2 regions of the Allobosea sp. NPDC055332 genome follow, and region 1 is predicted to be linked to the other one. Evidence: predicted binding sites of a transcription regulator. Region 1 holds the regulator's gene; the other holds the start of a gene.
What was found. Region 1 encodes PhoB, which activates phosphate uptake and scavenging genes when phosphate is short. Its sites were predicted from a motif close to TGTCATNNANCTGTCAT; they were not measured.
Positions count from the first base shown of each region.

Region 2: a site for PhoB is predicted at 1,675-1,691, ahead of ACWIGM_RS17220 (glycerophosphodiester phosphodiesterase). Genes of this name have one in related genera too.

Region 1 covers NZ_JBSHMO010000005.1:294,137-298,085, forward strand. Annotated here, with positions in the region: gene pstA (phosphate ABC transporter permease PstA) at 1-172, shown strand, start outside; gene pstB (phosphate ABC transporter ATP-binding protein PstB) at 201-1,001, shown strand; gene phoU (phosphate signaling complex protein PhoU) at 1,039-1,761, shown strand; gene phoB (phosphate regulon transcriptional regulator PhoB) at 1,790-2,488, shown strand; gene ACWIGM_RS26905 (YnfA family protein) at 2,498-2,818, opposite strand; gene ACWIGM_RS26910 (NUDIX hydrolase) at 2,833-3,273, opposite strand; gene ACWIGM_RS26915 (GcrA family cell cycle regulator) at 3,359-3,910, opposite strand.
Region 2 covers NZ_JBSHMO010000003.1:174,357-178,305, reverse strand. Annotated here, with positions in the region: gene ACWIGM_RS17230 (RsmB/NOP family class I SAM-dependent RNA methyltransferase) at 1-1,277, opposite strand, end outside; gene ACWIGM_RS17225 (hypothetical protein) at 1,422-1,559, shown strand; gene ACWIGM_RS17220 (glycerophosphodiester phosphodiesterase) at 1,742-2,905, shown strand; gene ACWIGM_RS17215 (hypothetical protein) at 2,985-3,254, opposite strand; gene ACWIGM_RS17210 (amino acid ABC transporter ATP-binding protein) at 3,393-3,949, opposite strand, start outside.

The sequences.
Region 1 (3,949 bases):
CTCGCCGAACCTCGTCGGCGGCGTCTCCAACCTGCCGGTGACGATCTACCAGTTCGCCTCCGCCCCGTACGAGAACTGGCAGCAGCTCGCCTGGGCGGGTTCGCTGATCATCACCGTCTCAATCCTCGTGCTTTCCATCGTCGCCCGGCGCATCGTGCGCGGCGGCAAGTGATCAGCGTCCGATCGGAAGGACCATGCAGATGCTCTCGACCCTGGAACTGAGCCCGCAGACGCTGGACGCCGAAGCGCCGGTCCGCATCGCCGTCAAGAACCTCGATTTCTACTACGGCGAGCACAAGGCGCTGAAGAACATCAACCTCGATTTCCGCGACCGGCACGTCACCGCGCTGATCGGCCCGTCCGGCTGCGGCAAGTCGACCCTGCTGCGCATCTTCAACCGGATCTACTCGCTCTATCCCGAGCAGAAGGCGACCGGCGAGATCCTGCTCGACGGCCGCAACATCATCTCCAACAATGTCGACGTGAACGAGCTGCGCTCGCGCATCGGCATGGTCTTCCAGAAGCCGACGCCCTTCCCGATGTCGATCTACGACAATGTCGCCTTCGGCATCCGCCTCTACGAGAAGCCGCCGAAGTCGGAGCTCGACGACCGCGTCGAGGGCGCGCTGCGCCGCGCCGCGCTCTGGGACGAGGTCAAGGACAAGCTGAAGAGTTCCGGCATGGGCCTCTCCGGCGGCCAGCAGCAGCGCCTCTGCATCGCCCGCACCATCGCCCAGAAGCCCGAGGTCATCCTGTTCGACGAGCCGACCTCGGCGCTCGACCCGATCTCGACCGGCAAGATCGAGGACCTGCTCGAGCAGCTGAAGAGCGACTTCACCATCGTCATCGTCACCCACAACATGCAGCAGGCGGCGCGCATCTCGCAGTACACCGCCTTCATGTATCTCGGTGAGGTCATCGAGTTCGACGCGACCAACACCATCTTCATGAACCCGCACAAGAAGCAGACGCAGGACTACGTCACCGGCCGCTTCGGCTGAGTCCTCAGCGTCGGCCAGCTCCAAAGGATACGCCCCGATGTCCGACCATATCGTCCGCTCCTACGACGCCGATCTCGAAGGCCTGCGCCGCAGCCTCGCCGAGATGGGCGGCATGTCCGAGCGCATGCTCGGCGACTCCACCGTCGCGCTGGTCCGCCGTGACACCGCGCTTGCCCAGAAGATCATCAGTGCCGACCAGCGTCTCGACAACCTCCAGCGCGAGGTCGAGGAGAAGGCCGTCCTGACCATCGCCCGGCGTCAGCCGCTGGCGAACGATCTGCGCGAGCTGATCTCGGCGATCCGCATCGCCGCCGACATCGAGCGCGTCGGCGACCTCGCCAAGAACATCGCCAAGCGCGCCGTCGCGATCTCCGGACAGTTCTCGCCGCCGCATCGCGCTGTCGTCGGCCTCGAGCATATGAGCCGCCTGGTCCAGGCCCAGCTCAAGGACGTGCTCGACGCCTATGCCGCCAGCAACGAGCAGAAGGCGATGGAAGTCTGGCGCCGCGACGACGAGATCGACGCGCTCTACACCTCGCTGTTCCGCGAGCTTCTGACCTATATGATGGAAGATCCGCGTAACATCACCTTCTGCACGCACTTGCTGTTCTGCGCCAAGAATGTCGAGCGCATCGGCGACCACACCACCAATATCGCCGAGACCATCCATTACCTCGTCACCGGCCAGTCCATGGATGAAAGCCGGCCGAAGCTCGACACCACCAACATCCTCGTCGACCTGCCGGCAGCCAATGGCTGAACCGGCGGGCGCTTGAACGGACGCTGACATGCCCGCACGCATCCTGATCGTCGAGGACGAGGAGCCGCTCACCCTGCTCCTGCGCTACAATCTCGAGGCCGAGGGCTTCGAGGTCGATAGCGTGGCGCGCGGAGATGACGCCGAATTGCATCTGCGCGACCATACGCCGGATCTCGTCCTGCTCGACTGGATGTTGCCCGGCCTTTCCGGCATCGAGCTCTGCCGGCGCCTGCGCACGCGCCGTGACACAGAGCGCGTGCCGATCATCATGCTGACCGCCCGCGGCGAGGAGACCGAACGTGTGCGCGGCCTCGCCACCGGTGCCGACGATTATGTCGTCAAGCCGTTCTCGCTGCCCGAGCTGATCGCCCGCATCCAGGCGCTGCTGCGCCGCGCCAAGCCCGGCCATGTCGCCGGCCTGCTCGCCGCCGGCGATCTCGAACTCGACCGCACGACGCGGCGCGTCCGCCGCGCCGGCGCCGAATTGCATCTCGGCCCGACCGAGTTCCGCCTGCTCGAATTCCTGATGCAGGCGCCGGGCCGGGTCTATTCGCGGGCGCAACTGCTGGACGCCGTCTGGGGGCGCGACGTCTACATCGACGAGCGCACCGTCGACGTCCATGTCGGGCGGCTGCGCAAGGCGATCACCCCGGCCAATTCCAAGGATCCGCTGCGCACCGTGCGTGGCGCCGGCTATGCCTTCGACGAGACTTTTGCGCGCGGCTGACGGTTTTCGTCAGCGCGGTGCGGCGACGATGATCGCTGCGCCGGCGAGGCAGAGCGCTGCGCCAGCCAGATCGTAGCGGTCCGGCGGGACCTTCTCGACCAGCGTCATCCAGGCCAGCGACGCCACGATGTAGACGCCGCCATAGGCGGCGAAAGCGCGCCCGGCGGCGGGGCTGTCGACCAGGGTCAGCAGCCAGGCGAAGATCGCGAGCAGGATCAGGCCCGGCAGCAGCCACCAGACCGGTTTGTCCAGCTTCAGCCAGGCCCAGAAGGCGAAGCAGCCGGCGATCTCCGCCAGCGCCGCGCCGAGATAGATCGCGAATGTCGTCATGCGCGCCTGTCCGATTACCAGCCTGGCCCGAAGGCCTCGGCCAGCCGGGCGAACGCCGGACGATAGGCCTCCGATGCCAGCGGTGTCAGCGATTGGGCCTCATCGAAGCAGAACCAGCGGATTTCGCTGTGCTCGTCATTGGTGATCTCAGGCGCACGGCCGGTCCACTGGCTCACCGTGAACAGGTGCCAGAGCGCGGGTGTGATGCCGTCCGTCTCGGTCGTCTCGATGGTCTCGAAGTGGCGGAAACCCGTCGGTGTGATGCCGATTTCCTCTTGGAGTTCGCGGACTAGGGCCGCCTCGGCGGTCTCGCCCGGCTCGACGTGACCGCCGACCGTGTCCCAGCAGGACGGCCGGTTCCGGCGATGTGGCGATCTCAGTCCCAGCAGGAGCAGCCCCTCCTTGATCGGCAGGGCACATGCATACTCGATCGGGTGAGCGGCGGCGGTGTCCATGGATGCCTCATGCATCAAGCCTGTCCGACGACAAAAAAGCCGGCCCAAAGGCCGGCTTCTGTAACCTTTTTATCGAGAGGCGTCGTTACGCGCGGATGGCCTTGCGGTCGCGGCGGCGGTCGGCCGCCGGCTGGTAGGCGATACGGGCGTGATAGGCGCAATAGGGCAGGCCGGTCGCGCTGCGGCCGCCGCAGAAGCGGAACTCCGGCGAGGTCGGGTCGCCCATCGGCCAGCGGCACATGTATTCGCGCAGCTCCATGATGGTGACCCGCTCGGAGAACGGCACGACCACGTCCTCGGATGGGGCTGGCGCGCGCGCGACCTGCGCCTCGGCTTCGATCTCGGGCGAAAATTGCGGGGCGAGCGCCGTGTTGCCACGGGTCAGCCCGGCGCCGCCATTGCTGTGATGACCGGCCGGGTGGCTCGGCGGACGGGCAGCGGGCTTGCGCGGGCGTGGCGTGGCCGACCCCGGGCTCTTGGCCCGGCCGGAGAGGCCAAGGCGATGCACCTTGCCGATAACGGCATTGCGCGTGACATTGCCGAGCTCGGCGGCGATCTGGCTCGCGCTCAGGCCGTCATTCCAGAGCTTCTTGAGCAGTTCGACGCGTTCGTCGGTCCAGGCTCCGGCTTCGGTCATGGAATTGCACCTGTCTTCGTTATGCCCCGCCAGCAAGCC
Region 2 (3,949 bases), on a different contig from region 1:
CTCAGATAGAACCCATCCGTCCCGGTGCGGCGCGGCGAGAGCTGCAGGCCAAAACGCGTGGCGAAGCGGCTGAGCAGGCCGAAATCGACCTCGCCGGTATCGAGCAGGGACCGCGTCGCCACCGGCCCGAAGCCGGCATGCCGTGCCAGGAAGGTTTCGACCGCGCCGTCGTTCTCCTCAGGCAACATCGAGCAGGTGATGTAGGCGATCCGCCCACCCGGCTTCACCAGGCTGGCGGCACGGTCGAGCACCTGCGCCTGTTCCTTGACGCGCTCCGCCAGTGCGCCGGTGCGCACCCGCCATTTCGCATCGGGATTACGCCGCCAGGTGCCGGAGCCAGTGCAAGGCGCATCGACCAGCACCAGGTCGATCGTGCCGGCGAGATCGGCGAGCGCATCATGGCCGCGGCTCTTGGGCACGCGCACCTCGACATTGGCGGCGCCCGAGCGGGTGAGCCGATCGTGCAGCGGCGCCAGCCGACGGCTGTCGAGATCGGTGGCGAAGATGCGTCCCTTGCCGTCGAGGACCGCGGCCAGGGCCAGTGTCTTGCCGCCGGCGCCGGCGCAGAGATCGACGACGGTCATGCCCGGCTGCGCGCCGGCGAGCAGGGTGACGAGCTGAGAGCCTTCGTCCTGGATCTCGAACTCGCCGTTAAAGAAGCCCGGCTCGCTCTGCAGCGACGGGCCACGGCCATCGGGTCCGGGCAGGAAGCGCAAGGCATCGGGCGACCAGGCGCCCGGCTCAGGCTGAAGATGGGCCAGCGCCGCACGCAGCTTGTCGCGGTCGGTCTTCAGGCGGTTGGTGCGGATATCGGCCGGCGCCCGGCCCGCCAGGGCCTGTCCTTCCGCGACCGCATCGTCGCCGAAACCGGCCATGAAGGACGGCCAGAGCCAGTCGGGGACATCGGCGCGCGCCCAGCCCGGCGCGGCGTTGAGGTCATAGGCGGCGAGCCCGGCGACTTCGAACTCGGTCAGCGGCGCCGGCGCGTGATTCTGCCCGTTGAAGAGCTCCGAAATCTCCTCGACGCCCATGCCGCGCTGGCTCACCAGCATGCCCAGCACCAGCGCCCGTGGCGTCTCCTCACCAAGCGCGTGCGCCGAGGAGGCACGGCGGCGGAGCGCGTCATAGACCAGAGAGGCGATGGCGGCGCGGTCCTTGGAGCCGGCAAAGCGGCGCGACAATCCCCAGTCCTTCAGTGCATCGGCCGCCGGGCGCCGACGCTCGATCAGGTCCGTGAGGACCTCGATGGCGGCGCTAAGGCGGGCGGCTGGGGTCATGTCCGGCAGTTCCTGTCTCGATCACGCGGGCCGGCGCGAACTGGAACGATTCCGAAGCGCGACAGGACCCTTGACGCCCTCGTCCCACAGGGCGCAAGACGATACAACTCCTTCCGCAACGCCAACCGCCTGGGGATTTCCGAAATGACCGCCTTCTCCCGCCTCGCGCTCGCCGGCCTGTTCTGCCTGTCGCTCGCGGCCTGCGCGACCCAGCCGGTCGACACCACGCCGCCGCCGTCCAAGCGCCTCGACGCCAAGACCACGCTGGAAGGCCGCCGCTGAGCCTCCCGCTCCGGTCGCTCGTCGCCAATGGCAAGCGAGTGGCTGGAGCCTTTAAAGCGCACCTTCGCGGTACCGGCAGGGACGATCTTCCGGCACTGCGAAGAGGCAAACGGGCCTTCACCGGCCTGTCATATCGACCGAGCAGTTTCGCGACCTTTCACAGGACACGAGGATCGGACGAAATGAAGCCCCTGTTCCAGCCGGCGACGATGCTGGCGACCTTTGCCCTCGTGCTGGCCGCGCCGGCCCTGGCGCAGAGCCCCGCCCCCACCCTCGACGGCAAGCCGGCCCTGATCGCCGGCCATCGTGGCGCCAGCGGCTATCTCCCTGAGCACACGCTCGAAGGTTACAAGCTCGCGATCGAGCAGGGTGCCGACTTCATCGAGCCGGATCTGGTCGCCACCAAGGACGGCCATCTCGTGGTCCGCCACGAGCCGATCATGTCGGGTACCACCGATGTCGCGACCCGGCCGGAATTCGCCGCGCGCAAGACGACCCGCAAGGTCGACGGCGTCGACACCAACGACTGGTTCGCCTCCGATTTCACGCTCGCAGAGCTCAAGACGCTGCGGGCCAAGCAGGCCTTCGCCGACCGCGACCAGTCGCATAATGGCAAATACGAGATCCCGACGCTGCAGCAGGTCATCGATCTCGCCAAGACCGAGAGCGCCCGCACCGGCCGCACAATCGGCATCTATCCCGAGATCAAGCACTCGACCTATCACTCGGCCCTGGGTCTTGCGATCGAGGACAAGCTGCTCGATCAGCTGAAAGCCGCCGGCTGGACCGAGAAGACCTCGCCGGTGATCATCCAGAGCTTCGAGACCGCCAACCTCAAATATCTGCGCGGCAAGACACAGCTGCGCCTGATCCAGCTCGTCGACGCCGACGATGTCGACAAGGATGGCGGCATCGTGCTCGCCGCCCCGTTCGACAAGCCCTATGACTTCGTCGTCACCGGCGACAAGCGGACCTTCAAGGATCTCGTCACCGCCGAGGGCCTGAAGGAGGTCAAGACCTATGCCGATGGCGTCGGCCCCTGGAAGCCCTATCTGATGCCGGCCAAGCAGGTGTTCGGCGACGATGGCAAGCCGCGCGACCTCAATGGCGACGGCACGATCGACGAGCGTGACCGCGTGCTGCTGCCGCCGACCGACGTTGTGAAGAACGCCCACGCCGTCGGCCTGTTCGTCCACACCTGGACCTTCCGCAGCGAGCCCAAGCGCCTCGCTTCCGATTTCAAGGGCGATCCGCAGGCCGAATACAAGGCCTATCTGGCGCTCGGCATCGACGGGCTGTTTTCGGATTTCCCGGACCAGGCCGTGAAGGCGCGCAACGCCAAGTAACCGCCCGACGAAACAAGACCGCCGCACCGACTGGGTGCGGCGGCCTCGTAGACACGACTAGACTGAACTCAACTTACGCTTAGTCGCAGACACGGACCGTGCGACGGATTTCCCCGCGCGGGGTCTCGCGAATCCGCGTCTCGGTGCGGCAGTCGCGCTCGGCGCGATAGGCGCGGCGGCGCTCCCAGCGATCACGCTCGCGCCAGCGATCCTCGCGATCCATCGCGCGTTGGTGCGGCGTGCGTGTGTCGATCCTGACGCCGCCCGGCCCGAGATCCACGGACTGTGCGAAGGCGCCGCTACCGGCGAGCAGCAGGCCCGCGGCAAGGGTCGAAGCAAGCAGTTTCATCGGCTTTTCCTCCATTGTTGGGGAAAGCAACGATGCGGGCCGGCAAAGGTTCCCTGCCGGCAACGCCTCCAAGATCATGTCACCAACGCAAACGGCGCCCGCAAGGGCGCCGTCGCGGAAGGAAGCGGATAGTCCCGCTCAGTGCAGGATCTGGGAGAGGAAGAGCTTTGTGCGCTCGTGCTGCGGGTTCTTGAAGAACTCGTTGGGCTCGTTCATCTCGACGATCTGGCCGGCGTCCATGAAGATGACGCGGTCGGCGACCTGGCGGGCAAAACCCATCTCGTGGGTGACGCAGAGCATAGTCATGCCCTCGTCGGCGAGCGAGACCATGGTGTCGAGCACCTCCTTGACCATTTCCGGATCGAGCGCCGAGGTCGGCTCGTCGAACAGCATGATCTTCGGGCTCATGCACAGCGAGCGGGCGATGGCGACGCGCTGCTGCTGGCCGCCCGAGAGCTGGCCGGGATACTTCGCCGCCTGTTCGGGGATCTTGACGCGCTTGAGATAGTGCATCGCGATCTCCTCGGCGTCCTTCTTGGGCATCTTGCGAACCCAGATCGGCGCCAGCGTCAGGTTCTCCAGGATCGTCAGATGCGGGAACAGGTTGAAGTGCTGGAAGACCATGCCGACATCGCGGCGGATCTCGTCGATCTTCTTGAGGTCGTTGGTGAGCTCGGTGCCGTCGACGATGATCT